One region of the Filifactor alocis ATCC 35896 genome, then DNA from elsewhere that is predicted to be linked to it. Evidence: a T-box and tRNA genes for the amino acid it is inferred to sense, from the RefSeq annotation. Region 1 holds a T-box; the other holds one or more tRNA genes.

The links. A T-box is a leader RNA that pairs with one kind of tRNA and senses whether it is charged. The one in region 1 lies ahead of leuS (leucine--tRNA ligase), so its partner is inferred to be a tRNA-Leu.
Region 2: it encodes a tRNA-Leu, which carries the amino acid that the T-box ahead of leuS (leucine--tRNA ligase) is inferred to sense. The anticodon was not compared.

Annotation. Positions count from the first base shown of each region.
Region 1 is NC_016630.1:104,658-121,019, forward strand. Features, by position in the region: gene pheT (phenylalanine--tRNA ligase subunit beta) at 1-270, shown strand, start outside; gene HMPREF0389_RS00435 (hypothetical protein) at 591-842, opposite strand; gene HMPREF0389_RS00440 (GTP pyrophosphokinase) at 1,093-1,887, shown strand; gene HMPREF0389_RS00445 (metallophosphoesterase) at 1,911-2,606, shown strand; gene HMPREF0389_RS00450 (alpha/beta hydrolase) at 2,678-3,601, shown strand; gene HMPREF0389_RS00455 (CPBP family intramembrane glutamic endopeptidase) at 4,214-5,275, shown strand; gene HMPREF0389_RS00460 (lysylphosphatidylglycerol synthase transmembrane domain-containing protein) at 5,538-6,488, opposite strand; gene HMPREF0389_RS00465 (polysaccharide deacetylase family protein) at 6,563-7,225, opposite strand; gene HMPREF0389_RS00470 (MGDG synthase family glycosyltransferase) at 7,219-8,316, opposite strand; gene HMPREF0389_RS00475 (AraC family transcriptional regulator) at 8,703-9,545, shown strand; gene leuS (leucine--tRNA ligase) at 9,625-12,036, opposite strand; T-box leader at 12,200-12,399, opposite strand; gene arcC (carbamate kinase) at 12,886-13,818, shown strand; gene HMPREF0389_RS00490 (Veg family protein) at 14,576-14,848, shown strand; gene ispE (4-(cytidine 5'-diphospho)-2-C-methyl-D-erythritol kinase) at 14,997-15,872, shown strand; gene HMPREF0389_RS00500 (D-alanine--D-alanine ligase family protein) at 15,893-16,362, shown strand, end outside.
Region 2 is NC_016630.1:885,931-902,292, forward strand. Features, by position in the region: gene HMPREF0389_RS03965 (hypothetical protein) at 1-23, opposite strand, end outside; gene HMPREF0389_RS03970 (hypothetical protein) at 212-487, opposite strand; gene HMPREF0389_RS03975 (S-layer homology domain-containing protein) at 501-5,975, opposite strand; gene rho (transcription termination factor Rho) at 6,339-7,754, opposite strand; gene cls (cardiolipin synthase) at 7,770-9,251, opposite strand; gene HMPREF0389_RS03990 (DNA-3-methyladenine glycosylase family protein) at 9,251-10,141, opposite strand; gene HMPREF0389_RS03995 (AEC family transporter) at 10,422-11,360, opposite strand; gene HMPREF0389_RS04005 (thymidine kinase) at 11,849-12,439, shown strand; tRNA gene HMPREF0389_RS04010 (tRNA-Leu) at 12,618-12,703, opposite strand; gene tyrS (tyrosine--tRNA ligase) at 12,901-14,133, opposite strand; T-box leader at 14,260-14,462, opposite strand; gene HMPREF0389_RS04025 (ClbS/DfsB family four-helix bundle protein) at 14,686-15,225, opposite strand; gene HMPREF0389_RS04030 (GyrI-like domain-containing protein) at 15,238-15,852, opposite strand; gene HMPREF0389_RS04035 (helix-turn-helix transcriptional regulator) at 15,913-16,362, opposite strand, start outside.

The DNA.
Region 1 (16,362 bases):
ATGAAAAGAGATATTGCTTTGGTTGTAGATAAGAATCAATATGTATCGGAAATAGAACAAATTATTTGGAAGAACGGAAAATCCTTGATTGAAAAAATAGAACTGTTCGATATTTATGAAGGAGATCAAATCGAAAAAGATAAAAAATCTGTTGCGTACTCCGTTGTATATCGCAAAAAAGAAGCAACTTTGACAGATGAAGAAGTGAATCGTATACAAGAAAAGATTTTAAAAGAGTTGGAAGAAAAACTCCATGCAGTATTGAGATAGTTTTATGTAAAATAAAAAAACAGTTCGAAAAGAACTGTTTGAAAAATACCCTCTTTACCGAAAGTACGGCAGAGAGGGTATTTTGATGTGTTGACCTATAGGTACAACGGAAAGTAAGTAGAAGTGTTTTTTGAAGAATAATCATTTCTATTAAAAACTTCTTATAATGTAGACATAGTGTATGATACTGCAAAATAATATAATACAAAGTTGCAATTTCAAACAACAGTTTTGTTAAAGCGGCAATCTGGCGATTTGATGATTAAAACAGAAAAAAATAGATGTATTTTTTTGAAATTACAGTTGTAATCATAAAACTGTTACTTTGGCAAAAAACTTTTGCCGAGATATTTTACAATCTCTTCTGTCGGAGAATCCGGTGTGATAAGAATTTCTTTTTCTGTTTCCTCGAAAAAAACAACAACAGAACAATCACGATTTCTAAAGACTTTTCGTACTGTTTCTTCTAAAATTTTTCTTATTTTCACCTTATTCTTTTTAGGTTTTTCATAGCTTTTGATAAAGTAATATCCTCTTAGGCCGATTACTTTTGTGTAGTTATTTTCTTCCATTGACAATACCTTTTCTTTCATCATAAAAATTTTATCGATTTGTAAGCTATCATAACCAGATTTTATGTTTCCGTCAAGAGAAAGAGAACAAAATACATAAAAAACTCAAAATTTGAATGTTTTAATATCAATTATTCCAAAAATCATTTATAATAGTGAGAGTAAAAGATTTGTTGCATAAAAATATTCCTATTATAGATTGAAATAGGGGATTTGTATAGACAAAGAGAGGTGTATCATTGTGGGAGAATTGATAGATTGGAAAAAACTACTATTACCCTATGAATGTGCAGTAGAAGAACTGAAAGTGAAATTTAAGAATATCCGGAAAGAATTGAGAGCGAACGGTCAATATAGCCCGATTGAGTTTGTTACGGGAAGAGTAAAAAAAGTAACTTCTATTTTGGAAAAAGTCAAGAGAATGGATATTGAAGTAGAAGAAATTGAAGATAAGATAGAGGATATTGCCGGAATTCGTATCATGTGTCAAATGGTGGAAGATATTTATCTTTTGGTAAAATATATCGAAGAAAGACAGGATATGCAGATTGTATATGTCAAAGACTATATCAAGTCACCGAAAGAAAGCGGTTATCGAAGTTATCACATTATTATTAAATATCCGATTCAAACGGTATATGGATACAAAGAAATTTTGGCAGAAATACAAATAAGAACTTTGGCAATGAATTTTTGGGCAACGGTAGAACATTCCTTGAATTACAAGTATGATAAATATGTTCCTGTGGAAATCAGACAACGATTGACCAAAGCAGCAGATGCCGCTGCTCGTTTGGATGAGGAAATGGCATTTATTCGGGAAGAAATTGTCAGTGCGCAAGTTGCTTTTGAACATAAGTCTTTGGTAGTAGCAGAAATTACATTGTGTATCCAAAAAATAGAACAGCTGGGATATACAGAAGAAGCACTCTATTATCAAAAGAGATTGGATGTAACCAATGACGATAAAGAAACAGAAGGGTTGTTGAACCTAAAAACAGAAGTAAATTTATTTTTAATAAAATTGATGGAAGAAACCAAGTAGCATGAAGATAGAAGGGAGTAGAGATGTCAGTTTTTGCAATTGGAGACTTGCATATGTCTACTGTTCAAAAAAAGACCATGGATCAATTCGGATGGTTTCATCATGTAGATAGAATTTTAGAAGATTGGAACAATAAGATTACAGAAGACGATATTGTATTGCTGGTAGGAGATATCTCTTGGGCATTGCGATTGGAAGAAGTGGAACCTGACATCAAGATCTTGTCAAAATTACCCGGGCATAAATTTATGATACGAGGGAATCACGACTATTGGTGGAGCAGTGTGAGTAAGATGAGCAAAAAATTTCCTCAGATTCATTTTTTGCATAACAATCATTTTGTAATAGGAGATTATGTTATTTTTGGCACAAGAGGTTGGATTTGTCCAAATGATACTCAATTTACAGAAACAGATGAAAAGATATATGAAAGGGAATTGAAGCGATTAAAGAATTCTGTGAACAGTGCATCGGAAACAGTGATTCAAAATAAAAAGAAACTATTGATGTTACATTACCCTCCTATGAATGATAAAAAAGAGCCGTCGGGATTTACTGATATCATTGAGGAAGCGAAGATAGACGTTGTATGTTACGGGCATCTACATGGAGAAGAATTTCACAAAATGGGATTTGAAGGTATCAAAAATCACACAGAATATCACTTGGTAAGTTGCGATTATTTGGATTTTAAAGTGAAGAAAATATTGGATGGTTGATAAAACAAAAAGACACTTTGAAAAACTGAAGTGCTTATATGAGTAGAATGATTTAAGAAAGAAGGATAACTTTGGGTGTAGTAGAAAAGTATTTTTTATCTCCTACTGATGATTGGGAAATACACTATTACTGTGCATTTCCGCAAGAGAAAATAAAAGCGATTGTTGAAATTTCACATGGAATGTATGAAAATGTGGATGCATATCAATCGTTAATGGAGTTTTTGTGTAATAATGGGTATGCTGTTTATTTTTTGGAACATCGGGGACATGGAGATTCAGCATCACATGGATTGGGCAATTTGGGAGAATCAGATATTTATTTGAAGATGATTCGAGATATTCGGGCATTGAATGTCATAATAAGGAAGCAATTTCCATATAGCAAAATTTATCTTTTGGGAAATTCTTTGAGTGCTTTCTTGGTACAGCGATATATCCAAATTTATCCTAACACAATATCAGGAATGATACAGTGTGCAGCGGGTGGGAAAGATCAGGTTCCTCATGTTAAATTAGGAAAAAACATCGCATATAGTTTGAAGAAAATGGGATTTTCACAGAAAAAAAGTCCACTGTTATTTGAACATCAACAATCATTTTTGGATTCGATGGAAAATAGTAAATGGCTGCTTTTTTCTGTCAAAAATGCTATTTCAAAGGAAAAGTTGTTAAGCATTTTTTCAAAAAAAGATGAGAAAGCATATACAGTAAATGCTTATTATTGGATTTATCGTGGAATTTGCGAAAATTTTAATCGCAAAGCGATGAAGCCCGTGAATAAAGAGTTGCCAATCTTACTATTGTCCGGAAATCGAGATCCTATCGGAAGTTTTGGAGAAGGGATTTTACATTTGGTGCGCTGGTATCAAAGTTTTGGTATGAACTCAGTTCAATATAAGATATATGAAGAAATAGGACATAATATTTTACGTTCATCTAAGAGAGAAGAAGTGTATCAAGATATTGTAGATTGGTTAGAAACAGTATATTAGATCGTAATTTAAAAAATTAATCAGGTGAATATTGTAATATCACTCTTAAAATGTTAGTTTCTGGCGTAGCAATCTTCCATTGCTACGCTATTTTTATGTATATAAGAGTAACATAATCTTTTTGTTGTTATAATAATATTAACAATGATATAATCAATATAAGTAGAAAATATTTTTATACTAAGATTTGATAAAGTAAATGACAAATTGTCTATATTATCAACCGTATTTTAATTTACAATGTAAGGTTTGGATTTGTCAAAAATTTCAAATAGAGTTGTTATCTGCATTTTATCAATATTTTTCTATCTGTTAAGAATTAAGAGTGACGGGAAAGTTCACAGGAATAAGAGATTAAGTGATTTCAAAACAAACATGTATAAATCTAAGAGGAGCTTAATATGAATAACGAAAGAAAAACATAACAAAACAAAAAAAGAGAGAGGCAACAATTAAATAGAATAGAGATGAATTACAGTCAACCGATTACTCAAGTGGAATGGTTAGATTACAGGGAAAAAATAAAGAGTCTATCGTATCTGAGTTGTAGGAAATCATACATATAAAAATGAAAAGAGAGTATGATTTAACTAATTATATAGGAGGGGAATTATGAAGAATAAAATTGAATTTTCAGCAGATGGTAGAGAGATATGTCGTTTTTTGACAGTAGTTTTTATTTTAACTCTGATTATAGGAATTGCTACAGCGTATGGATATTATATAGGTTCAAATATACGAATGGCAGGCTATGTTATGATGTTGATACCGGCTTTATCCGTTATTCTTACCGTTAAGTGGGACAAAACAAAAGTATACCCTAAAAAAATATTTGATTTTTATCAAGTAACAGCATTTTTAATTTTTCTGTATGTGGTAATATCGATTTTTATGGGAATTGATTTACCTTCTGATTTAGGTATTGTCGGGTGGCTTTTCAATGGAGAATCACTTGTTGGAAATATTTTTCCAATTATAGTAGGATTAACAAATTTCTTTTTGATTTTTTTCATATACGAAAACAATCAGATGGAAGAAAATAAAGAGTTAATGAAGTTATGGAAACTTTCCGATTTTAATTTCAAGAAAATAATACAATATACATGTTATTTCATTGTTCTGAAAAATATAATCATGATAGTTGTGGGAATTTTGTACGTAAATATAGACTTTGTGTTGTATATACTTGACTATAAATTTTGGTTGGCAGAAGTAATTGTGATACCAATGGTTTTTTTGTATGTACCTTTCTTTTTTGGAGAAGAGTACGGTTGGCGTTTTTTTCTTCAGCCTCGTTTGCAGAAAAAGTTTGGGAAAATAAAAGGTGTGATACTTCTTGGAGTGATATGGGGAATATGGCATTTACCACTGGTTTTATTTTATTATTCCACACCGGAAAATTTCTTTTATGCTGTTACACACCAAATTATGTGTTGTATCTTTCTAAGTATTGTTTTTGCATATTTTTACGAAAAATCAGGCAGTCTATGGTGTGTTGTATCATTTCATTCTATAAATAATGCAATTGCGGGCATTGTGGCTGTGAAGCAAGGTGGAATTAAAGAGTTGTATTCCGGAGATTGGATGGATTTAGGAGTATCTTTCGCAGTTTTTGCATTTATAGCCATATTTTTTTTGAAAACGGATGTATTTACTGAGAAGAAGTTAAATTAAAAAGGAAAGATGTTTAGTGAATAAAATACTTGTTATTGTTGTTATGTTGTATCATAACATAGATAGATATTGGAGGATGGAATAGATAAGTCAATTTGAAAGTACAGTAAGAGTTCAATAATATATTCTGTAAAAGAAAACACCTCTTTTTTCATTGATGAAGAAGGAGGTGTTTTATAAAATAGTGGAAAATTTTTGAACTACATCAGCTTACATTATTTCTTATCTGCCGAAATAATAGGACTGTTTATTTATGTGTTACTTATGCTATATTTTTGATTCTATGAACTTTTTGTCCTTTTGATAAGAATGACATAAATGCTCCCAACAACAGATAGCAATAATAAGTAATTCCCCTAGTTAAGAGAAGTGCTCCGGCGAGTGTCTCTTTGGTGTAAATTCTTGAAAAAATGCGCAAAAATCCTGTTTCGGCAACTCCGATACCTCCAGGTAGAGGAAGTGATTCGAAGGTCATGATAAATACACCTTGGTAGGCAATCATTTTGATAAGACTGATATTTTCAACTCCAAATGCTTTTCCTATCCAATATGAAATAGAATAAAAGAGTGTGATTTGAAGAAGTATGATTGGTATGATTTCAAGAAAGATTTTAGGATTTTTTGCAATCCAGTCTGCACTTGTTTGATAGGAAACTAATGTTTTTTTGATAGTTTTTTCCAGTTTATCAACTTTTTTGTACTCATAGGATTTTAAGATGAGTACGATTCTGTCCATAATGTTATAGACAATATTTGCTGCAAAAATAAGCAGAAAGAAGATAGTTGCTAACAGAAATTGTATTAGCATTCCCACCTTGAATAAAGTGAGCATAATGCCGCTTTCTCCCAAAATATATCTGATATTTCCCAAGGTGAAGATAAATATGACAGCAATGACGCCGATATGATACATACTGTTATAAAGTAACATAATAAGAGAACTCTCAGAGACGGCGATTCCGTCTTTTTTCATATAGTAGATTTCGGATGGTTGTCCACCTGATGATCCAGGAGTAATAGATGAAAAATAGTAGTCAATCAGGCTGTATCGGAAGCATTGAACGACTGTTGCTTTGTATCCGAAAGCGTGCAAAAGTCTTTTCGTTGTGATGCTTTGACATAAGAAAAATAAAAACATTGTAAAAATGGCAATTAAAATATATTGTTGTTGTACATTTCTTATGATTTTGGGAATTTCATATAGTTCTTTCATCCCAAAGGAGTGATAGAATGTCAGAAGCAAAACAAAAAAAATCAGGATAATATTTTTTAGATACTTTTTATATTTTATGTCCAATTTGTATCACCGCATTTCTTGAAATATTCGTTTAGGGCTGAAATAGTGTTTTCAGGTGCTTTGGAAGAGCTATTCATCTTGTGGTTGGAATCGTGAAGGCATATGACTCCGCCTTTTTGTTTTTCTTTTTGCATTGCATCATAAATATCCTTCCAATCTTTATTTTCGTTCCAATCTCCTACGATACACGTCCATAGTTTCAAAGGCATATTCCATCTTTTGGAAATAAGTATCATGGATAGATTTACCCATCCGTGGGGTGGCCGATAGTAGGATGGTTTGATACCATGGTTTTCCAAGATTTGTTTGGATTTTTGCATATCTTTCTTTGTTTTCCATATTCCCCATAAAAACGGATGGGTATGATGGTAGCAATGAAGTCCGACATCATGACCTTCCTGATGTATTTTTTTGAGAATATCAGGGTATTTTTCAACTTTTTCAGCAATGACAAAGAAAATAGCCTTTGTATGGTGTTGTTTGAGAATATCTAAAATTTGTTCTGTATAAATAGGGTTAGGTCCATCATCAAAGGTCAGTTGCAACTCATTTTTTTGATAACGTTCTTTGTAGATGAACTTGTAATATACTGTTGGAAGGATGGAGTAACCACTCCATAAAAATGCCGGAATTAAGATTGTTTTTATTAACATTTTTGAACACTCTCTTCTAAAATGGTTTCTTCTAATACATTAGAATCAATACCGTTTTTTATCTTTCGGATATTGTATTTCATATCTTCTAAAAGATCGTCGTTCTCAACAATTTCCAAAATAAGATCAATATCTTTTTGACAGCGTTTCATTTTGGAAGGCAAAACATACCCGATTTCTTTATTGGAAATATATTCCGCATTGTGTACTTCTTGTTCAAGAAACGGTTTGAATACAATCATGGGAGTTTCGTTATAAATTGCTTCGAATGTAGTGATTCCGCCGGCTTTCGTAAGTAAAATATCTGAATTTTGCATCAGGTAATCTATGTTGTTTACATATCCCAGAATATTTAATGTGGGAAATTTATCAATTAATTTATGGTAGAGTTTTTTATTTTTGCCCGTTACAATCGTTACCTCAACATCAGGTAAGGAGGCTAATTTTTCGTAAAATTTCATTTTTTTAGGAAGGAGACCTAACCCGCCACCCATTACCAGAATGTTTTTTTTGTTATTTTTGTTTTTGCTTATTTCGAAATCAAATTTGTTTGATATGGGAATTCCTCCGATTTTGATTTTGTTAACATCTATTCCCAATTTTTGTAATTCTTTTTTTGTCACTTCATCGGCGATAATATATTTATCTGTGTTGAAATTAACCCATCCGTTGTGTGGTTTTACATCGGTAATCCATGTAATCAGAGGAATTTGGGAGCCTGTTTTCTCTTTATACAATGACATGAGCTGAGATGTGAAAGAATAAGTAGAAATCACAATATCAGGATTTTTGATTTCGATGAATCTTGAAAAATCATCAAGTAGAATTTTTGACATTATTTTTGTCAATGCCGGATTTTGATTGTTTTTGGTTATTTTTTTGTAAGCTAAATTGTATAGCAGGTTTCCTGATTCTACGATTATATTGTAACATTTGTAAAACAATTCGGTTTTATCATCGAATTTAATTTCGTATATGTCAACACATTCGACATCAGCAAGATAAAAGTCTTTTTTTAGTTGTTCTTCGATGGCTTTTGCACATTGAAAGTGTCCCATTCCACATTTTGCTGTTAGTGTCAATACTTTCATTTTATTCACCACTTTCTCTTTTGATAGAATGCTGTCACATCTACTACCTATTATATACAATATTCTTTGTAAAAACATTATAAAAAGTGTGTGATTTAATCATAAAAATCATATAAAGCTGTAGTTTTGTAGGATTTTTATAGGTAGATGTTTGAAATAAAGTGGTGTATTATATTTGTTGTTGAAAGGGTATAAAACGAAAAATAGGGTAAGAAATGAATTGACATACTATTAAATAACAGTAGTTGTGAGTAAAGTGTATTTACCGTATTGAGATAATTGGTGATATTGATGAAATAGATAGTAGTTCGATAAAATTTGTACAAGAATGATGGAGTGAAGTTTGTGGATTTGTTTTATACTAAAATTAAAGAGGGGGGAATATCATGAATATGATGCAATCTTTCAATAGGACGATAGATTATATTGAGACAGTTTTGGATGATCAAGTAGATGAAAAGAAGATATTATATCTATCCGGATACTCTTATCCGATGTTCAGCAGATTATTTTCTGTTTTGACAGGAAGCTCCTTGTCGGAATATATCAGAAATAGGCGGTTAACGGAATCGGCAATTGAATTAAGAAATTGTGATAACAAAATAACCGATATTGCATTCAAGTATGGTTATGACTCTTTGGATTCATTTGGAGCTGCATTCAAAAAGTTTCATGGTTTTACCCCTTCTCAGGTAAGGCACGGTAAACCGTTTCAATTGGTTTCTCGTGTTCAATTAACACTGACAATAAAAGGAGGAAGAAGTATGAACGTTTCCATTCAAAAAAAGGCGGGATTTTTTGTTGCGGGTATTGTTGCAAAAGAGATTGAATCGTCATTATGTGAAGAAGTATGGGCAAAATTATTTGAAAACTACAGTCATGAGGAATTATCTAAATTAGGAACCGGAGAGAGTGTAGGTGTTTGTTATGATATGAGTAATCCTAATAAGATAAATTATATGGCAGGGTATATTGTTTCTGAACTTGTGAAAGCGAAAGGTATGGGATTAGATATTTTGGAGGTAGAGGAAACGGAATATGCGGTCTTAGAGTTGGAAGGGAAAGTGCCGGACTGTATTCATAACGGTTGGAAGTATGCTATGGAAGTATTTTTCCCGGAACACGGTTATCGTCATTCGGGGAAACCGGATTTTGAATACTATTATGAAGGAGATATGGATAGTTCTGATTATAAGATGGAACTTTGGATACCGATTGTAAAAGAATAGAGCAAGCAAAAAGCATTTTGTTGAGAAATATTCTAACAAAATGCTTTTTTGTAAGTTATGAACCCTATTTTAAGGTTGGTTATTTAATTACCATATTTAATATTTTTCCCGGAACATAAATAGTTTTTATGACTTTTTTATCTCCGATAAAGTTTTTGATATTTTCTTCTGTTTCTACAATTTTGAGAAGTTCTTCTTGAGTAATATCTTTTGAAACGGTTACTTTACCACGAATTTTACCGTTGATTTGAATAGGAATTTCAACAACAGTATCTATCGTTTTGGATTCATCCCATGTTGGCCAATCGGTATGGTCCATATCTTTTTCAAATTGTTGCAGTTCCCAAATTTCGCAACAAATATGAGGTGCAATCGGATAAAGTAATGTGATAAAATCTTGAAGTTCTTTTCTTGTGATAAATTCATCATCATAGAATTGGTTAACGGCTGTCATCATAGCAGCGATTGCCGTATTGAATTTTACGTTTTCGAAGTCTTCAGAAACTTTTTTGATTGTTTTGTGCATTAATGAAATATGTTTTTTGTCATATTCATTTTGTTCAGTTACCATTTCCTGTAGTTTCCATACACGTTCCAAGAATCTTTTACATCCTTTTACACTGCTGTCAGACCAAACGGCAGGGCGTTCATAATCCCCGATAAACATAATGTAAGTTCTCAATGTATCGGCGCCGTAGTTATCGATAATTTCGTTCGGATTGATAACATTACCACGAGATTTGGACATTTTTTCACCGTCAGGACCTAAAATTAAACCTTGAGCGGTACGCTTTTTGTATGGTTCCGGATAGGATACTGCATCGATATCATGTAGGAATTGATGCCAGAATCTGGAATAGATAAGATGGCGACTCACATGTTCCATACCACCGTTATACCAGTCTACAGGTCCCCAATAATCCAAGGCTTCTTGGGATGCAAGTGCATCATTGTTGTGAGGATCCATATATCTTAGGAAGTACCAAGAGGAACCTGCCCATTGTGGCATGGTATCCGTTTCACGTTTAGCAGGTTTTCCGCAAACTGGACAGGTTACCTTTACCCAGTCTTCGATATTTGCAAGTGGAGATTCACCAGTGTTGGTAGGTCGATATTCTTCAACATCGGGAAGAGTGACAGGTAACTGTTCTTCCGGAACAGGAACCATTCCACAGTGTTCACAATGAATAATAGGAATCGGTTCTCCCCAATATCTTTGACGATTGAACGCCCAGTTTTTCATTTTGTAGTTTGTTTTTGCTTCACCTAATTTATTTTCCTCAATATGACGGATGATTGCCGGAATCGCTTCTTCTACAGTCAAGCCGTCGAATTTGTCAGAATTTACAAGGATGTCTTGTGGTGAAGTTTTGTATACTTCATTTTGAACATCTCCGCCTTTTACGACTTCTACGATTGGAATATTGAATTTCTTTGCAAATTCCCAGTCTCTGCTGTCATGAGCAGGCACAGCCATAATTGCGCCGGTTCCGTATCCCATCATTACATAGTCGGAAATCCAAATAGGAATTTCTTTTTTTGTTAGAGGGTTGATTACGGTCAATCCTTTGATTTCAACTCCTGTTTTATCTTTTGCAAGTTGAACTCTTTCGAATTCGGTTTTTCTGGTAGCTTGTTCTTGATAATCTTTGATTTCATCCAAGTTTTGCAGCTTAGCTTCATATTTTTTGAGATAAGGATGTTCAGGAGCCATAACCATAAAGGTAACACCGAATATGGTATCCGGCCGAGTTGTGTAAATTCTTAAGAAATCTTCTGTACCCGAGATAGGGAAGTTGACTTCTGCACCATTGCTTCTCCCAATCCAATTTTCTTGTTCTAATTTGATTCGAGGTAAGAAGTCTAACTCTTCCAATCCATCTAATAATTTGTCTGCATATTCTCTGATTTTTAGAAACCAAACATCTTTTTCCATCTGAACAACATCATGTCCGCAACGATCACAAACACCGTTTTGAGATTCTTCATTTGCCAAAACCACCTTACAATTGTTACAGAAATTTACATAAGTGGTGTCTTTGTATGCAAGCTTGTGTTTGAACATTTGTAAAAAAATCCATTGTGTCCATTTGTAATAGTTTGGGTCGGTTGTATCAATAGTTCGTTCCCAATCAAAAGAATAACCTGCGGACTTTAATTGATCGGTAAATACTTCAATATTACGATCAGTAACAGTTCGCGGATGTTCTCCGGTCTGCATAGCATAGTTTTCTGTCGGAAGTCCGAATGCATCCCAACCGATAGGGAACAACACATTATATCCTTCCAGTCTTCTTTTTCTGGAAATTACTTCAAGAGAAGTATAGGCTCTGATATGTCCGACATGAAGTCCTGCACCTGATGGATATGGAAACTCAATCAAGTTAAAATATTTCTTTTTATTGTGGTCGATTTCAGAGCGGAATGTGTGGTTCTTTTCCCAATGGGATTGCCATTTTTTTTCAATTTGATTTGGATTGTATTCTCTCATAAACTCACTCCTTTAGATAATTTAAATAGCTTATTTTACAATATTTAACAGAGAATCATGAGTTCTATAAAAATTATGTTCTTCAAGAGATGGTATCAATAGAAATCTTACATTTTTCAGAAACAACTCTTTTAATGCAATAAAAAAATCTTCCTCTCTAAACGATAGAGACGAAGATTCGCGGTACCACTCTAATTGATAAAAAATTGATTTTTTATCCTCTTGAAGGATTTAACGCATTCCTTACGTCTGATTTTTCAGAAACTCCAAGACAAGTTCAAAAAGTTGATTTTATCGTTTTTCAGCAAGCAACGACTCTCTGTAAAAATTTTCTTTTTTACTACTTCTTTTCTTCGTTAAATATTTTATAATGTAGTTATATTATCAAAAAATATGAGATAACGCAACCACCAAACAAAATATTTCACAAATTATCAAAAAATATTTGACAAATGAAAATATGCGTATTATACTGTAAAAAATTAAAAAAACATATGTGCTAAAAGTCGTTTTTTTGTTATTTTTTTATAATAAAAGAACGGAAATTTAGTTTCGTGATTTCAAAAAAAGACAGCATTAACCTAATTTTTGAATAAATTTTTAAGGGTTTGCAAAATTTTTTTGCCCTTTTTCAGATTTTGCAAAATTATGAAAATGCTACAGATATCCTGATATTTCAATCTAAAATGTGTTTTTGCAACAGTTTTGAGAATTGTTTTGATGGAGTACATATCATAAAATAATTCAGTTTTATGATAATATGATAAAAGGAAATAATTTGGATTTGTGTATGTTCACAGTAGAATACACAATACTTGTTATTGAAAAAACATTCACAGGAGGCAAATTATGAAAAGAATTGTAGTGGCACTTGGTGGAAACGCATTAGGAAACAGTCCTGAAGAACAAATGCAGAAAGTAAAACATACTGCAAAACCTATTGTTGATTTGATTGCTGAGGGAAATGAAGTGATTGTTGCACATGGAAACGGCCCTCAAGTAGGTATGATAAACCTTGCGATGGATACGGCATCTAACAGTGAAGCAAAAACTGCAAAAATGCCGTTTCCGGAATGTGGAGCGATGAGTCAAGGATATATTGGATATCATCTTCAAAATGCAATTCGTGAAGAGTTAATTAACAGAGGAATGAATAAACCTGTTGCAACTATCATCACTCAAGTTATTGTTGATAAAAATGATGCAGCTTTTGAAAATCCTACAAAACCGATTGGTGCTTTCTATACCAAAGAAGAAGCGGAAAAAATGTCGAGTGAAAGAGGAGAAACTTTCAAAGAAGATGCCGGACGTGGATACAGAAGAGTTGTACCATCTCCACTTCCAATTGATATTGCAGAAAAAGAGACAATACAAGCCTTGATAGATGCAAATCAAGTAGTGATTACAGTAGGTGGAGGGGGAATCCCTGTCTATGAGGATGGAAATAAGTTAGTAGGTGTTCCGGCTGTAATTGATAAAGACTTTGCATCTTCCAAGTTGGCAGAAATTGTGGATGCAGATTATTTAATCATTCTGACAGCAGTAGAGAAGGTAGCAGTGAATTTCGGGAAAGAAAATGAAGAGTGGCTATCTGAATTGAGTATGAGTCAAGCGGAACAGTATATCAAAGAAGGACATTTCGCGGCAGGCTCTATGCTTCCGAAAGTAAAGGCTGCAATGGCTTTTGCTCAATCCAAAGAAGGAAGAAAAGCATTGATTACTTCGTTAGAAAAAGCTGCGGATGGAATCCAAGGAAAAACAGGAACAATTATTGTAAAATAGCATAGTAAGATTACTATATTTTTGAAAAGAGTAGGTGATAAAGATCATCCTACTCTTTTTTTGTATAGAAAGGTTTGAATGTAATAGGAAAGTTTGAACTGTTTCTGTTTGGATTTGGTTTTGGTTTTGGTTTTGGTTTATTAAAGAAGGGGATTGTTATGTGTAAAAATCATTATTAGTATGCTTAAGATAGAAAATTTTTATTTTTGATGTCGAATGAAATATTAAAATTGCATCAGTAGAAAAGAGGGTAGATAGGTAAGTCTAAAAGTATTTGTTAGGAATGTAATATGAGTCTTGATAATCAAGACAGGAAAAAGAAGCTTCACAATGTAAAGAAAGCAGCTCTTAATACTAAAACTTGGTAGAATTGTAATAAATTCAGATTAAAAATATCCCAGCAACTTCTTTCTTATCAAAGTTATGATAATAGTGTGTAATTGCTTATCCAAAATTAGAACTTGAACTATGAATTACAATTTGAATCAGTGATGATGTTAGGGACTTAAATACACATCGGTATAAATTGAAAACCTATAATCGAGTTATAGCAGACATTCTATAAGTGTCACATATGCCTGACAACGAGAGAAAAGTTTTACAAAAATATAGTTTTTGCAGTTGACATTATCATTTAATTGGCATATAATAATAAATTTTATCGTTTGACAATGTATGTATATTATGATATATTGATAGCGGATATATATAAAGAAATTGGATTCAAATAACTTGGATTGTAAGGAAGGTGGTAAATGTGGTGAACAATCATACACTGGACGAAATTAAGCGTGGATTAGAAAAATATTTAGGTAGAGACGTTGTGGTTAGAGCAAATCGTGGAAGAAAAAAATTCGTAAAAAAAGAAGGCGTCTTGGAGTGTACTTATCCCAATGTTTTTGTTGTTTCTTATGAAGGAAATGATAACCACGTAACAAGAGTTTCTTATAGTTATGCTGATATATTGACATCTACAGTGCAATTGACTTTGATGCGACACGAAGATTCTGAAAAACAAAAATATGCATAATATAAAATGGAATGAAAGTAGACTATTTTGTTTGAAGTAGTGTTACTTTCATTTTTTACATAAAATTTAGTTTGTGTTATTTCGCAGAAATTAGTATAATGAGGATAATGTGACTAATAATGATTAGTGAGATGAGGAGAGCAAGCAAGTGAAACAGTTGAGTCTCGATGTTTGTGGGAAAATAAATCTTTCGTTGGATGTGACGGGAAAAAGAGACGACGGATACCATTTTGTATCTATGATTATGCAAACGGTCAGTTTAAAAGATTCGTTATGTATTAAGAAGAGAGAAGATGATTTCTTTTTTTTAAATATAGGAAATTCGTCTATTCCATCCGGAGAAGATAATATCATTTATAAGGCTGTTTCATTGTACCATCAAATGACACGGACAGGATTGGGATATGAGATTACATTGGACAAGAAGATTCCCGTTGAAGCAGGAATGGCGGGCGGAAGCGCGGATGCTGCAGGGGTTTTATATGCACTTAATGAAATGAATCATTGCAAATTATCTCGTGAAGAATTACTGAAACTTTCTGTGCGATTGGGTGCGGATGTTCCATATATGTTGCTTGGAGGAACTTATTTGGCAACCGGAATCGGAGAACATCTTCAAAAACTGCCTGATGTATCTTATCATATACTGGTTGTGAAACCGAATAAAGGAGTCAGTACGAAGTCAGTTTACCAAAATTTAGACATAAATCACTTAAAAAACAGACCGAATAATGATAAAATGATAGAATGTATTCATTCTAAGAAATATGATGAAATCTATCCGTTTATGGGAAATGTTTTGTATGAATCTGCCAAAAAGTTTGTACCTGAGATGGAACGGATTATTTTTGATATGGAATCTAAGTTTTCATGTTCCAAAGCGATGATGACCGGGAGCGGTTCCACTGTTTATGGGATATTTGAAAATTTGGAAGATAGAAGCAGGGCGAATAAATATTTTTTAGAACATTACACTGAAGTATATGAGGTAGAAACAACAAATTATTCCATCTCTATTAGATAGACAAAGGAGTTTGATAGACAATGGTTAAACAAAATATTGCGATTTTGTTTGGAGGAAAGTCGGAGGAGCATGAGGTTTCCTGCAGATCTGCAAAGTATATCTTTGAGAATGTGGACAGGGACAAATATCGTCCGTTTTTGATTGGTATTGATAAATTAGGGAACTATTATTATATGAAGGAGTGTAACATAGAACATTTAATTGATTGCACATGGACAGATTTTATTGAAACAAATGAAGTTTGTTTTTCAAAAGGGGACGAACGATTCACTTTGCAGTTGCAAGGTGAAAAAATTGTATTTGATGTGGTATTTCCTGCGTTGCATGGACCTAACGGAGAAGACGGAAAATTACAAGGTTTAATGGAATTTGTAAATATTCCGTATGTTGGATGCAATTCGATCTCTTCGGCAATTTGTATGGATAAGGAGATTACGAAACGCTTAGTTGGAATAGAGGGTGTTCGGCAGGTGCCGTATGTGATATTGTA
Region 2 (16,362 bases), 780 kb from region 1:
GCGATTAATGCTAACAATGCCATATCATTCTCCTTCCTCTCCTATTTATTTTTTTATTTTTTCTTTGTAATCAACCCTTTACTATCATTTGCTATTATCCAATAACTTGCAGGGGTGTGGGTATCGTTCATTCCGCCTTATGTACAGCAATATACGAATTATTATCCGTATATTGCTTAGTTCTATATTACTCCAGAAATTCCATAATTTATTAAACCTGCCAAAAACCTCCATCACTTGTGGAAAAATCATAAACTGCCCACAATATAAAAAGTAAATAATACAAAACAGGATTGGATAAAAACAATCTTATTCTATTTTTAGTAGAATCTATATGCTTACATATATATATCCATGCCATTATCAAACCTATTATTGGTCCTCCAAAAAGCCCATACATCTCCCAATCCCAACAAAAAGCTAACCAACATCCTATTGCTGCAAAAGGAATAGATATTAAAATCGATTTGAAATATACTTCTACCATGGTAATTCCTCCTTTATTTATTTTCTTTTTTTGTAATTAACCCCTTACTATCATTTGCTATTATCCAATAGCTTGCAGGTGTATGAGTATCAACCATTCCACCCAGATTGAAAAATGCCGCTATTCCTCCTTGTGAGTCTGCACCTGAATGAATAAAATTTCTCTTTGCTTTTGCATATTTCGGTGCAACATAAAATCCTATTTGTGCTCTATAGTAAGTATCCTCATCTTTCCCTCTCATTTCTCTACCACCCGGCTTCTCTTGTCCATAGATATGCTGCTCTCTGGCAGTAACATCGCTTAATATCATCATTACTGTTGCTCCGTTCTGTTTGACTCCCATTTTATATACCGTCTTTTTGGATGGTTGATTTGGTTTTGGGCGTTGTATTATTTTTTCTGCTTTTACTATTTGTAATTCGGTAAAGCGATTGATTCTGTTTCCGTATTTCTGTTTTTGGTTTTCATATGCTTTTCTTACTTGTTCTTCCGTATCGTATTCCTGTTTGTAGACATAGGTTTGGTCTTTTTGTGTCGGTTTTTTGTATATTTCTTCTCTTGAGGGAATCACTCTACCGAATTCTGTTACGGTATCTTGTTGTTTTCCGTTGGAGTTATAGTTACCCTTTTGAAATAGATATTCCCATGTCTCTTTCTTTTCTTTTTTTGTGTAGGTTTTCTTACCGTCATATTCATAATTATCTTTTATACTCACTGCATAGGTTTTGCCATATCTTTTGAATCCCCATTTGGATAGCGGAAGACACGGTACAAGGTCATCTTTGTTTACAATATTGTATACGGTGCTTGCCGTTGCTTTGCCTGTTGTTGTGTTCGGTGTTGCAAAGGTGTAGGTAAAGGATTTGATGTTGGATTTGTTTTCGTATCTTTTCCCCAGTATATTTGCAACCGCCGCCGCTCTTGAGTGTCCTGTAAAGTAGGTTACGATTTGGTGCTTTGACCCAAGTCGGTTGATATATTGTTGCAAATGTTTGTCGAGTCTGTTGGCTGCTACATCGAATCCTTTGTGATGTTTTTTATTTTTCCAATCAGGGTTATCTCTATCCCAATAGTCTGCCGTGTCTGCTCCGACATCAAAGTTGCTTGACCATTCCTGTATGGTTCCGTTTGTTCCTCTGATTACTACTACGACGATGTCTTTGGTTTCGCCTTCGTGTGTTACGAGTCTGTGTCCTACGATTGCTTTTGTGATGTCGTCGTCTCGATAGCTGTTTGCAAGACTGTAGACTCGGATATCTTTCAGTCCGAATTTTTGCATGGTTTCTTCGATGAGAAATTTTCTTTCTCCGTATAATTTTATGCTTCCGTCACCATATGCAAGCATGGAATACAGGATTCCGAGTTTGGACAAATCTTCATGATATTTTCGGTTATTTTTTTTCGGAAAGAAGGTACGATAGTCTACATCAAAGGTTACGGGGAAGATAAATTTTTTGCTGTTTACTTTTCCGCTGAAGGTATTGTGGTTGTATTTTTCTATTTTTTCATTCGGTTTCACTCGGGCGGGTGTTCTTAGCAACAGATATGCCAAGTCATCCGGTTCTTCTGCGTTTGCAGAATAATTATCTTCTCCGGTTATATTATAGCTATCATCATCCATACCATACTCTTCATCATACATATCTTCGTAATCGCTATCTTGATATGTTTGGATTTTTCTTAGACGCTGTCTATAGTCGAGTTCGTCTTTCGGATATTCGTCCGGTTGTACCCGTGCTCCGTCATAGTCTATCGGTCCGTCGGGAATACCGTCATAATCGCTATCAATCAATGTCGGGTTGGAGCTGTATTTCCATGTGTCGATTGTCTTTTTACCGGTGTAGTATTTCGGATCAATATCGTATCTTGCGAGTAACTGTTTGATATATTGATACAGGTTTCTTTGTACTTGTGTTCCAAGTTCTTCTTTATCTGTCAAACCGTCTCCGTCACTATCGTTTGTATCTGCTTCTTCAACCGGTTTTGTGAGTTTGATGATTTGATAATCATCCAAGAAAACGGTATCGGTCGTTTTTTTGTTTAATTTGGATAGTATAAATTGGTAGAGTTCGTTTACAAACCCTTGTTGATAGACTTCATCATCATCAATATATTCATTCTTATGATAATGTTCAAAATAATCGATACATGCCCCACCTGTCTTCTCTGAAAAACCCGGAAATCGTTCCGCTACAACAGAACAAACCGCTATTTCTCTTTGAACAAATAAATGCGCTATTTCGTCAATATTTACATCATCATCTGTCATGTTTTCATCAGTATTGATATCGGTATCCGTATTTTTATTGAGTGAAGCAAGATATAGGTATCCCTCTAAAAAATATGGTCTGAAGACTACAACTCTATTCGCATCTTCTCTCCAATCGAGTTGGTATGCTTTCATAATTGAGTCTATTGTCTCTTTTGTATTAGCTCTATATAAAAAATCTGTATGATATGAAGAAAAACAAGAACTCAGCTGATTAAGAAAAGAATTTTTCTCTTCAAACCAGTTGGAATCCCCATTTTTATACTGTACTGCCTCTCTATTTATTTGAATGAGAGAATATCGTACATCAATATTTTTATTGTTGGATATCTTTTGAACGGCTAACTGAAAAGCTCCTAAGTCTACAGTATTAACTCCTCCGAGCACACGATATGAGTCTATTACAAACACAATATCTACTTTGTTTGTCGCGGATGGATTTTGTTTAACGGACAGCAGTTCTTGCGGTAAAGTTGATAATGTTTCTTCTTTTGTTTCTGTACTGTTTGTTGTCTGATTTTCTGTTATGTTGTCTTGTCCTTTTATCGTTTCTTTTTGATTTTTTGATATATTGTCTGTTTTTTCTGCGTTTTCTTCTATAGAATGTCCTGCTGTGTTGTCATATTCTGTTTCTATATTATCTTTATCTGCTGTTTCTGCGATTTCGGTTGTTTTTACAGTTTTGTTTGTTCTGTCCGCTGTTATCTTATCTGCATTTTGTTCGGTATATTCTTCTGCATTGTTTGTAGAACCATCGGATATTGTATCGGCACGATATGAAGTTTCAGGACCGCTATGTTCTTTTTTCTCTTGATTTGACGGTTGATTCTGTTGTTGCTTTTCATTACTGTTTTGCTTGATATTTTTATCTATCTCTTTGCTTTTTGACACAGAATGATCCGCAGGTACACCTATACTGAGATTGTTGTCTTGATTTTTTGTGACATTGTTATTTGATTGCTGTAATTTCTCTTTGGTTTGTGTTGTCGCAATATTTTTTTGCAGTTCTCTTTTGATGTCCGATACGTCTTTGTTATCAATTTGCATTCTCTTTTCTGCAAGTTTGTTTTGGTTGATATTTTGGAAAACATCAATTCCGAGTCGTTTGAGAAATTGGTCGATATCTATCACAAAGTAGATTCCTTCCCATTGGATATTTCCTTTGATTGTTCTGTTGTCGATATCTATATCGCTTTGGATGAGTTCCATCCCTTCTTCTTTTGAGAAGGTTGCGATAGATAGGCTTCTTAAGTCGCCTTTGTAATCATCCGAACATTTGAAACTCAATTCTAACGGATATTTTAATGCCTGATTTTGCTGATATTCTGTTGTAATTTCTACGGCATCACTTACGATTGCGTGATTATTCCCCACTATTTGATGTTCGATACGGTTCAATCTGACATTTTTGTTGATGTCTCCGGCTACTTCTCCCGTAACGGACGGAACGAACGGATTTTCGCTTTGATATATACTGTCTGTCATTGCATTTTCGCTCGTGGTTTGTCTGATTCTTTTTTCGCCGTCATGCGTTGTTCCGTCTGTCATAACTTCAGTGGGATTAAGCCCCAATCGCAATTCTTCATCATCGGTGAGTCCGTCTCCGTCTGTATCTTGAATAAGTGGATTGGTTTGGTGTTTTGTCACTTCGTCGCCGTCAGACAATCCGTCTCCGTCTGTGTCATCATCACTTGGGTCTGTTTCCAACTGTTGTTCCTGTAGGTTGGTAAGCCCGTCTTTGTCGTAGTCTTCGTCTGCATCGCTTGTTCCGTTACGGTCTGTGTCTTTTTGAAGCGGATCTGTTTGTACCATGTATTCGAATCCGTCTCTCAGTCCGTCTCCGTCGTTATCTCTTTTGCTTGGATCAAGTCCGAGTTGTTTTTTGAATTCGTCGTCCAGATATTCTCGAACGGTAATAAATTCTGCCGTGATTGTAGTATCCCGGTCGGGCATGACGAAGGTGGTGTTCTGTTCTTTTTTGTTTTCAAATGTCCCGCCGTCTGTACTGAGCCATTCGTTGAAAATATGTTTATGTTCTTGATATGCTTTTGCTTTCAACGATACGGATTGTCCCTTTGAATATCGTCCTTGTGTTTGGGACAGAATGATTCCTCCTTGTGTCGATACCACTTTTAGTTGATATGTTTTTTGGTTGGTATTGCCTTGTCCGCTGTGATTGTCTTTTTCGCTGCCGCTTTTTTCATTGTCTTTTTTGCCGGCGATGTTGCGATTTCGGTTTTCTTCGATTCCGACGGATTGATTTTCTATATTGATATTTTCTTGTATCCACGGTGTTGTTCTCGGTATGGTGATGTTTTTGAGTTCTGCCGTTTTGTTCTGATATTCGGCTTGAATCCTATAGTTTCCTTGCGATATTTGATGTTCCATACTGAATCTATACTGTCCGTATTGATTTGTTTTTACGGTTTGGATGATTTTGTTGTCTTTTTCTTGAATCAAATGAACTGTGATATTCGGTTGTGCTTGATTATTGTATGTGGCTGTTCCGACAAGTCCTTTATATTTGCTGTACAGTTCTTGATGGCAGTTGTTGATAATTATATATGCCTCTGCTCTTGTGATGGTGTCTTTAGGTCTGAATGTCTTGTCAGGATATCCCGTCACTATGTTTGCTTTTGCACATGTTATGATGTTTTTGTTTGACCATCTGTCTGCTTTCACATCTGTGAACTTCGGTGTTTCTTTGTTTCGGTCGGCTATGTTCTGTAGCACACTTTGTGACTGATTCAGCATGGTGACAAATTCTTCTCTTGTTACAAAGTTGTCTGCTCGAAAGGTATTGTCTGAATAACCCGCTATGATGTTATATTGTTGTGATAAATTGATGTATGTACTTAACGGGTGAGTTGCAATGTCTGTAAAATAATCTTTTTCTGTTTGTCGGGATTGGATTTCTTTTGTAAAAATTTCTTTGGAAAGGTTTGTTTTTAAGATAAGTTCCGCACTTTGTGCTCTTGTCATTTTTTCTTCGGGCATAAATAGACTGCTGTTCTTCCATTGGTCGTTGATAATATCATATTTTTGCAGGTAGTAAATTTTTTCTTTTGCCCAATGCTCTCCTATATCATCATAGGTGCCTGTCTGTATGACATTGTTCTTTGAAATGTTGTTGTTTGTTTCGGCAAACAAGGACAGCGGTGCATTGGTTGACAGCAATGTACACGCCAAAATAACGGATAATACTTTCTTGCATTTCATAATATGACCTCCATTTTCAATACAGTATAACATATTTTATATTATACTGTATTGAGGAGAATAATCAACTGCTTTCTCTTTTTGCTTGTTTCTGAATTTTGATACTGTTACCTACATCACTTGTGCTTATTTCACTTGCTCTCTGTCATCATTTTAAGCTGCTGTTCATGGTTTCATCATCCTACTCATCTGTTCCTGTTCAAATAGGACGATGTTAAAAAGAGAGTGCTTTTTCAAATTTAAAGTTATGGCAGTTCTATTGGATTTTTGTATTACCCTATGATGGAAATGATAGAAAAATTAAGGATTCATATTCAAGCATTCTCTGAAACGAACAAGATATCTGTGCAAATAGAATATCTTTTATTTTTCATAGTAGGAAAGGACTTTGTCCAACAGTTCATCGGTATCCTTTGTGATATAGTTTGCTCGAAGAACGGTTTCAATTGCTTCTTGAGATGATTTGTTGGATAGAATTCTTCGTAATTTTAAGATTTTCTCATATTCTTTTACATCCAGTAACAGCTCTTCTTTTCTTGTGCCGGAACGGTCGATATCCATAGCCGGGAACAATCTTTTTTCTGCCAATTTGCGGTCTAAATGAAGTTCCATGTTACCGGTTCCCTTGAATTCTTCATAGATCATATCGTCCATCCTCGAGCCTGTATCAATCAATGCAGTTGCCAAAATGGTCAGAGAACCTCCTGCACGCACATTTCTTGCCGCTCCGAAAAATTTCTTGGGTCCATAGAGTGCGCCGGGATCCAATCCGCCTGATAATGTTCTCCCTGTCGGAACGATGGTCAGGTTGTATGCTCTTGCCAATCGTGTGATACTGTCCATCAAAATCACGACATCTCTTCCGTGTTCTACCAAATTTTTGGCCCTTGCCAACACCATCTCTGCTACTTTGATATGGTTGGACGGCAACTCATCAAAAGTGGATGAAATCACATCTGCCTGTACCGATTCACGAATATCCGTCACTTCTTCCGGTCGTTCATCAATCAAAAGCACAATCAACTCTACTTCGGAATGATTCTTCAAAATTGCATTGGCAATCTGCTTGAGTAAAGTTGTCTTACCTGCTTTTGGCGGCGCAACAATCAGACCGCGCTGCCCTTTTCCGATCGGTGTGAAAATATCCACCAAACGAACGGAGGGTGATACATCACAATGTGCCAATTTCAATCGTGTATCCGGATAAATCGGAACCAATTTCTCAAAATCTTTTCTCTTTGAAGCGATATCCGGTTTGATTCCGTTGACGGATTTGACATACAAAAGTGCATCAAAACGCTCATTCTTGTTTTTCGGTCGAACAATTCCAAGGAGTTTGTCTCCCGTTTTCATATTAAATCGTCGAATTTGTGCCGGACTGACATAAACATCATTTTCGGTCGAAATATAGTTCGGTCCTCGTAAAAATCCAAATCCGTCCGGAAGAATTTCCAAAATTCCTTCTGCCGTTGCCGAATCTTTGTCCTGAATGATTCTCTCATATTCTTTTTTGTCATACAAGTTATGACGGGTACTGTTCATCTCTTGCTCTTGCTGAGAGGATTCTTTCTGATTTGAAGATGGGTTTTCCTGCTCCTCTTTCGACAAAAGGCTGTTGTCTCTCTTATCAAAATACTCTCTTACTATTTCGTCATACGACTCCTCGAGCAACATAGCAACGAACTCATCTTTTTTGTGCTTTTCTTTTATGGAAATACCACAGTCTGATGCAAGTTCTTTCAGCTCTGCAACTTTCAGCTTTTTCAATCTCTCTTTCATTCTAAAATCCCTTCTCTATAACAACGGAGAAAACAACCGACAAAATCCTTCCAACATTTTCTTGAAAAAACTCTTCTTCTTGTATTGAGCATACTCTACTTTGATACAATCTTTCAAATCTTCTTGAAACATATTATACAGCTCATCTACGGTATCATCATCATACAAGAACGCATTGATTTCCGCATTGGTTGAAAAACTCCGAATATCCATATTCAAGGTTCCTACACTTGCAAAAGAATGGTCTACCACCAAAACTTTGGAATGAAGGAATCCTTTTTTGTAAAAATAAACTTCCGCACCAAGCTCCATCACTTCCTCTAAATAGGAATGTGATGCATGGTACACCACAAAATGATCGGGAAAGGACGGAAACATAATTTTGACCTTCACTCCTGAAAGCAATGCTGTCTTCAATGCGGTAAGCAATGCTTCGTCCGGAACAAAATACGGTGTCTGAATACAGATGGTCTCCTCTGCGCTTCCGATTCCTGAAAAATATGCCTGATAAATGGTCTCTTGCGGGGTACTTGCCTCCGAAGTTGCGATTTGAACAACAGAACGGTCGGATTTGTTCTCATCAGATTGGTTTTCAAATTCCGGAAATAAATCGACTGTCTGAATTTTTTCTTCCGTCAACATATACCATGCAAGCAAAAAGGTCAGTTGCAAAGAATAGACCGCTTCTCCTTCTATCCTCAAATGTGTATCTCTCCAAAAGCCGAATTTTTTGCTCTTGTGAATATACTCATCTCCTATGTTAATTCCTCCGATATAACCAACTTTTCCGTCAATAATCACCACCTTGCGGTGGTCTCTTCGATTGATATTGCGGTAGATATAGGGAAATTTCTCCAAAAAGTAGGACGATATTTCACATCCCGCCTCTCTCATTCCACGAAAGAATTCCGGGTTCTGATATAAATTTCGACAACCTACATCATCATAAATCAAACGAACCTCTACTCCCTGTTGTGCCTTTCGAATCAATGCATCGCGAATCTTTCTTCCGATTTCGGAATTTTTGATAATAAAATATTCTATGTGGATGTGCTTCTCGGCACGTTCAATATCTTCCAGCAAATGATGAAACTTTTCGACTCCTTCTTTGAACAAGGTAACATGGTTGTTCTTCGTGACCGGCAATCCTCCTGCGTTTAAAATCAGCCGTATCACTTTTTGATCTTCATACTGAAAAATCATCTCCGATTCTGCCAATTTTCTTTGTTCATCCACCAGACGCTCAAACTTCACCACATCTTTCAACTCGCCGGATTCCAAAAAATTTTCAGCCACTTTTTGTGCACGAATATACTGTTTCGACCGAACATTCTCACCAAACAAAAGATACAACAAAAATCCTATTCCGGGCAAGAATGCCAACACGATAATCCAAAGTGCCGTCTTGGACGGCTCCCTGTTCTCCAAAAAGACAATGATAATCGTAAACCAAATTGTAATCACATACAACAATCCGAAACCCGAAAAAAAGTCCATTACTTCCTCCTTTTGCTCTGTTCCCTTTCATAATAAAACAAATATTGTTGTGCAATCCCTGCAAATGAGCCGAACAATTCCACTCCCAAACTTCGTACCCGTCTGATGTTCCCCATCGATTCATCGGGATAATAACGTTGCATCACCTTTTTCATCCAGGTATCCATCGGAAATGCATCGTATTTCGCCATCGAAAACAACAGAATGCAATCGGCAACCTTCTCTCCCACTCCCGATAACTTCATCAATTCCTTTTGTGCTTCCAAGGTATCTAACGAAGGTAACTGTGCTATGTCAATCTCCTGATTCACAATCATATCCACCGTTTTTTTGATATACTTCTCCCGATATCCCAACTTGATACCATCCCACTGTTCCTGAGAAAGCTTTTGTATCTGCTCCGCTTTTGGAAAAGCATAAATTACCTCTCCATCATACTCTCCAATCGGAGTTCCTGCAAACTCACAAATTTTAGTGATGCTGTTTTTGATTCGCGGAATATGGTTGTTTGCCGAAATAATAAATGTAATAATCATCTCAAAGATATCTTGATTTAAGATGCGAAGTCCCTCTCCGAAAGAAATCGCCTTGTCCAAATAATCATCCAACCCCAAAAAAGATTGTTTCAAAGTATGATAATCCCGCTCCAAATCAAAGTATCTGTTCCATACATCCTCACACTCTTGAAGTGTTGTATTTTGCAAGGTTATTGTGTCCCCCTGCTCGGAAACAATTGCCCAATGTTGTTGATGAACAACCAAAAAAGTATCTTCTCTAACTTCTTTGAATCGAAATGCCTGTCCGCTTTCATAAATTTGGCGCAAAGAAAAGTCAGATACTCCCTTTCGCTGATAAATTCCGTCCCCTACACAGTTCCATTCTCTTCCCAAATTTCATCCTCACAATCTTCTTTCATCCTATTCTCTGTTTGGCTTTCCTTGTATTCTCATTTCAAATTTCTGTCCGCACTGTTACTCTCTCTTAAATCAATGTAGCATTCTTTCGCTTCAAGTCAAGCAAGACCAAAGGATATTTTTACATTTATCATCATTTGATGGGATTTTTGTAACTGATATGTTTTTACAACCAATATGGTTTCTAACATAGAACTCAAACGAAATCCCCTTGCTTTCGTTTCATTTTCTCCGATACTTCTTCCTTGTCCGAAAACTAAGCGCCAATCTTCAAAAATCCAACCACGAAAGGAATGGTAATCATGGAAAGAATGGTACATACCGATGCAACTTGCGAAGCTAACACATCATCACTTCCAACATTTGTTGCAAAAATTGTCACATAGCTTGCCGTCGGCATTGAAATCAAAATAATAGGAACTGTAATTTGAATATCTTTCAATCCAATCAAAGAATACAGCACAAACATTGCCATCGGAAGCAGTATCAGTTTACAAAGGCTCACCAAATAAATTTTGTAATTGAAAATAAACTCACTGATTTTTGCTCTCGATAGAGAAATTCCGATAATAATCATCGCCAAAGGTGACATCATCGCTCCTGTAGAATTGACCGCTCCCTTCAAAGGCTCCGGAATAGAAATTTGTAATAGAAACAGCGTGAAACCTGCCAACACAGACAACACCCCCGGATTAACAATGCTTTTTTTTATCACATTATGTTTCATATCAATATCGCCGTTTCTGGCAACAAGATACATTCCCACACTCCATGCCATAAACTCAAATGATAAACTTGCAAGAGTTGCAAAAAACACCTTATCTTCTCCAAGAAGTTGTCCGATCATCGCAAAGCCCATATATCCTACATTCGGCAAAATCATAGATGCCTGAAACACATCTTTTTCTTTTCCCTCGCACGGAAGGAAACGAATTAACACAAAAGAAAGACAGACTGTCAAAAAATAGGTTACTGCCATAATCAGAATAATGGATACTCCTACCGAAAAACGATCCATTGAAAAAGGAATTTGCATCCCGCGAATAATTGCACAAGGCATTGCGATATACAGCAATACCGAGCTGATTTGCTTTTGACCGTCCTTTGTAATCAATCCTTTTTTACCGATGACATATCCGAATATGACAATAATAAATAATTTCAATACTTCTACCAACACTTCTAAAAAACTCACTTGATTCTTTCCTCTTTCTTTCCTGCAAAATACTCTTGATGCCTATTGTGATAATTCCAAAACCCTTCATTCGCACAAAGAAAGAACAAGTATGTCCAAAACTCCCACAAAACGCATTGTTTCCCCATAAAATATTCATCAGCTGTTATAAACCGACTCATTTTATATTTTTGTTGCAATGTGAATACATTTTCAACTTCATATAAAATGTATTCCGATTCATTTATCATAGCATAAAATAATCTATAAATATATTATTTTCTCCTCAAAAAATTTCTTCTCTTCTATAAAAAAACACAATTCATAAAATATTCGACAAAAGTCCCCCTGCTTACAAAAAAAATGATAATATGGTAGCTGACAAACACAAGCTCTCCAAAAATAGGATTGCTGATTGAAAAAGAAAACTATGATTTATCATTAGTTCAGAACATGGATTTGATATTATTTTAACTGAGATAAACAGAATCATAAAAGGAGATTTTAAAATGGCAAAATTATATTTCAGATTCGGTGTAATGGGCTCCAGTAAAACTGCTAACGCACTAATGGTGCGGTATAATTATGCGGAAAAAGAAAAGAACGCTATCTTACTGAAGCCGAAACTTGACAGTAGAGATGGAGAAAAAATCATTAAATCCAGAATTGGAATTGAATCAAACTGTATCTTTATTGAAGACTTTCTAAAAGATGTAGAAGATGATAAGACAATATTACATCACTGTAGTTGTATTATTATTGATGAAGCACAGTTCATGAAAACAAAACAAGCAGAAACTTTTGCATATATTGTAGATTATTATAATATCCCCGTTATTTGTTACGGTCTTAAAACAGATTTTAAGGGAGAATTATTTGAGGGTAGCAGAAGACTAATTGAGCTTTGTGACGTAATTGAAGAAATCCCCACTGTTTGTTGGTGCGGATGTAAAGCAAAATTTAATGCAAGAATTTCAGAAGGCAAAGTGCTGAGAGATGGAGAGCAGGTTCAACTCGGTGGCAATGAATCTTATGTCGGCCTCTGCAGAAAACATTATATGGAAGGTGTTTTAAGCGAAGAAAACAGGAACAATAGGTAAGTTGCTCCTATTGTTCCTGTTCATAACAATCTATTGGTAAACGACAATATAATCTATCATACATATTGATACATCATTGATACAGTGAGTTTATCAACTCTTTTTGTCCTATAGACCAAAAAACAAAAAAAATAGAAAGTACCCATTTTCCAATGAATCTTTCTTCACAAAATATGTATGGTGCAGGTGGTGGGATTTGAACCCACACGGTGTTGCCACCGCTGGATTTTGAGTCCAGTGCGTCTGCCGTTTCGCCACACCTGCATTTAACTACTTGACTATAATATCATACTCCCTTATAGATTTCAAGAAAAATATTATAATATTTTCGGAAAACCTCTCATAAAGTATCCTAAACACAAAAGAGGCTTTCCGCTTTGAGTACAACCACCCGAAGTTCCTTGAAAAAATAGAATTTCAGGTGGCAATTACTCTGTTAAATCTAATCATCTCTTTCTTAACTATTTCATTTTAATTTGATGGAATTTTTTCTTTCCTTTTCGAAGCATAATCACTCCGTCTTGTAAGAACGAATCATCTATGATTGTTTTCGGTTCTTTGATAATTTCATCGTTTACCGCAACAGAACCTTGCATCACCAAACGACGACCTTCACTGTTGGATGGTGACAATCCCACTTGTTTCAATAAGTCTAAAATTCCAATTCCTTGTTCCAACTCTTCTTTGGTCAATTCTGTTGTCGGAGCATCCGCACTTGTTCCACCCTTGCCGAACAACTGTCTTGCAGCTTCTTGTGCCTTGATTGCTTCCTCTTCACTATGCACGATTTTGGTTACTTCAAATGCCAATACTTCTTTTGCCTTATTGATCTCTGCATCTTGCAACGCTCCCAAACGGCGAACCTCTTCCATCGGTAAGAAAGTAAGCAAAGCCAAACATTTTTCAACAGATGCATCTTCAATATTTCTCCAATATTGATAGAAATCGTATGGCGAAGTTTTTTCCGGATCAAGCCACACTGCTCCGGACATCGTTTTGCCCATTTTCACTCCGTCAGAGCGAGTCAACAGTTGAAATGTCATTCCATAAGCGGATTTTGCTGTTTTGCGACGAATCAAATCCGTTCCCGCAATGATGTTGGACCATTGGTCATCTCCTCCGAACTCCAACTTACAGTCATACAACTCATTCAATTTGTAGAAATCGTACGCCTGCATCAACATATAGTTAAATTCTAAGAACGATAAGCCCGCCTCACTTTGCATACGAGTTTTGAAACAATCCGCCGACAACATCCGATTGACAGAAAAATGTACTCCGATATCACGGATAAAAGGAATATACTCCAACTTCATCAACCAATCGGCATTGTTTACCATAATTGCCTTATCATCTGTAAAATCAATAAATTTAGAAAGTTGTTTCTTAAAACATTCACTGTTGTGACGGATGGTTTCTTCCGTCATCATGGAACGCATATCCGAACGTCCGGACGGATCACCAATCATCGCAGTTCCTCCACCAATCAAAATAATCGGTCTATGCCCCGCCAACTGAAGATGTCTCATTGCCATCGCTTGCAAGAAATGTCCCACATGCAAACTGTCGGCGGTTGGGTCATATCCTGTATAAAAAGTAACTTTCTCTTTGCCAAGCAACTCTCTGATTTCTTCTTCATGCGTTGTCTGTGCAATAAATCCACGCTCTAACAGTACATCATACACATTTTTCATCTTAATTCCTCCCAACTTTTTTCAAACATTCTCTTTTCAAACGATTCTAAGGTGCAAAAACTCATTTGCTCAAACGGCAAACTCCAAAATTTTTCCATAAAAAAAGCAATCCACACCTGTTTTTACAACAGGGGCGAATTGTCCGCGGTACCACCCTGATTATGCCGAATCGACATCACTTCATTTTGCTCATAACGGTAGCTGCCGTGTACCCTACTCTCGTTCAAATACAAGCTCCAAAGTGTATATTACAAATTCCCTGTCAATTCACACCAAACACTGACTCTCTGCAAAGGAACACTTGCTTTTCTCTTTTTCTTCGCTCTGTATGAAATTATCCCCAGTATAGTGGAAAAAATTTTTTTCGTCAATCTTTTTTCCAAAAACATTACAAAAACAATCCCTTTTCTGCACTGCAACAGATTTGTATTAAGCATGAAAGGAGGAAGTATTCACTCTTTTTACTCCCTCATACCATCCATTGTATCTTACTGCGATGAAATGATGTATCAGTCTCTGCTCTTATTCATTGGTGATTTGCATTTGTTTCATTTAATGGCTTACATTTTTCTGATGAGCTTTTAGCTTTTTCATCGCCCACTCATAATGACTTGAAGTTGCACTTACAAAATACGAACCGAGTGTACTGCCTCCCGTCCACTTATATACACCTTTGGAAAACAATTCTTCATTACTGAATGTTTCGGCTAACTCCAAGACTTCATTATGGGATTTATGAAACATATCCGTAGCATCTTCAAGAGAAGTATTCTGATGTTTTTTCCAAAATTCAACATTCATATCACCATAAGTTTTCCAGTTATACGGTTTAGGCAAAAACGTTTTTTCTTCTCCTTGTTGATTGGAATGTACCCAATTTAAAATAAGCTGATGCCATTCATAGAGATGAATGAAAATATCTCTTAAGTTCTTGTCCCTTTTCCAATGAGCTTCTTTTTTCTTTTCATCCTTTGAAAAATCGAACGGCGTACTTAATTCTTCCTGACTCATCTTTGAAATCAGTAAATTTAACTTTTCATAGTTTTCTTTGGCAGCAGCCATTAAATCATTTTTTGTCGTTGGTCTTGGCATCATCAATTCCTCCTATTTTACCGAGTATCTCAATATCGTTTTTTGTTTCTCTTCAGATGTTCTATTTTTATTGCTCAAATATATTTCTCTGTGGAAATCGTCTGTTCTTGTAAGCTTACATTCACTTGCAAACTGATCCATCCTCTCAAATGACTGAAGCTCATCATCATAACTTCCGACATGTAACATTTGAATGGATTTGCCATCTTCTATTTTTTGAAAATCTATCTCCTCATATAAATCATTGGGCTTTTTCTTTTTCACATTTTCAAGCGCCTCTGCAAATAGTTCTTGTGTAATAAAATCAGGTTGCTTAATCATCAATGTGTATTTCAGTTTATTTTTATCAAACTCTTGTCCTTCCGACTTTTTCCAAAGTCCCTCCAACGGATACACAGTAAAATCTGTAATCTCATTATCAGATTTACTTTTCACAGTAGATTTAAACAACATTTTAATGGCATAGGCAAGTGAATACAATGCAGATATTCTATCCGAAAAATCAGCTTCATTGGGATTACCTGTCCCTCTTATCAAAATAAATCTTCCCGGTGGTATGTCTATCACAATCGGTGTTTGTTTTACACCATAAATACTTTTTTCTTGTTTTCTCCATTCATACTTCATGATTCAATCCTCCTTACATTAGATAAGTTCATTTTACAAGAAGAAACATGACACCATCTGTCATATTATATATTTTTTTGCCATTTTATTTATCCTTTCTTTAATCTGCATTCGTATCTCTTTCGGTTCCAATACTTCTGCACCATCTCCAAATGAAAAAATATAATTGTATAGGCCGTAGTCGTTCGGTATCTCTATTTCTGTATATAAATTCCCATCATCGTCCTCTGTGATTTGTCCCTTTAACTCATCATACACACGAAAGGCAACTTTACGGTCAAACTTGACTTTGAGAATGACTGTATTTTTATATGGTATTTCTTTGTTCAGCATCAAATTCTCAAAACTGTCTTCAAACATCTCATCTTGAATCTCCAAATTTTTTATACGAGACAATTTAAAATATCTAAAATCATTTCTGAGCAAACACAACGCATATAGATACCAGTCCTGACCCTTAAAAAGTAATCTCGCCGGTTTCACTCTTCTCCTTGTTTCTTCTTCGTTACT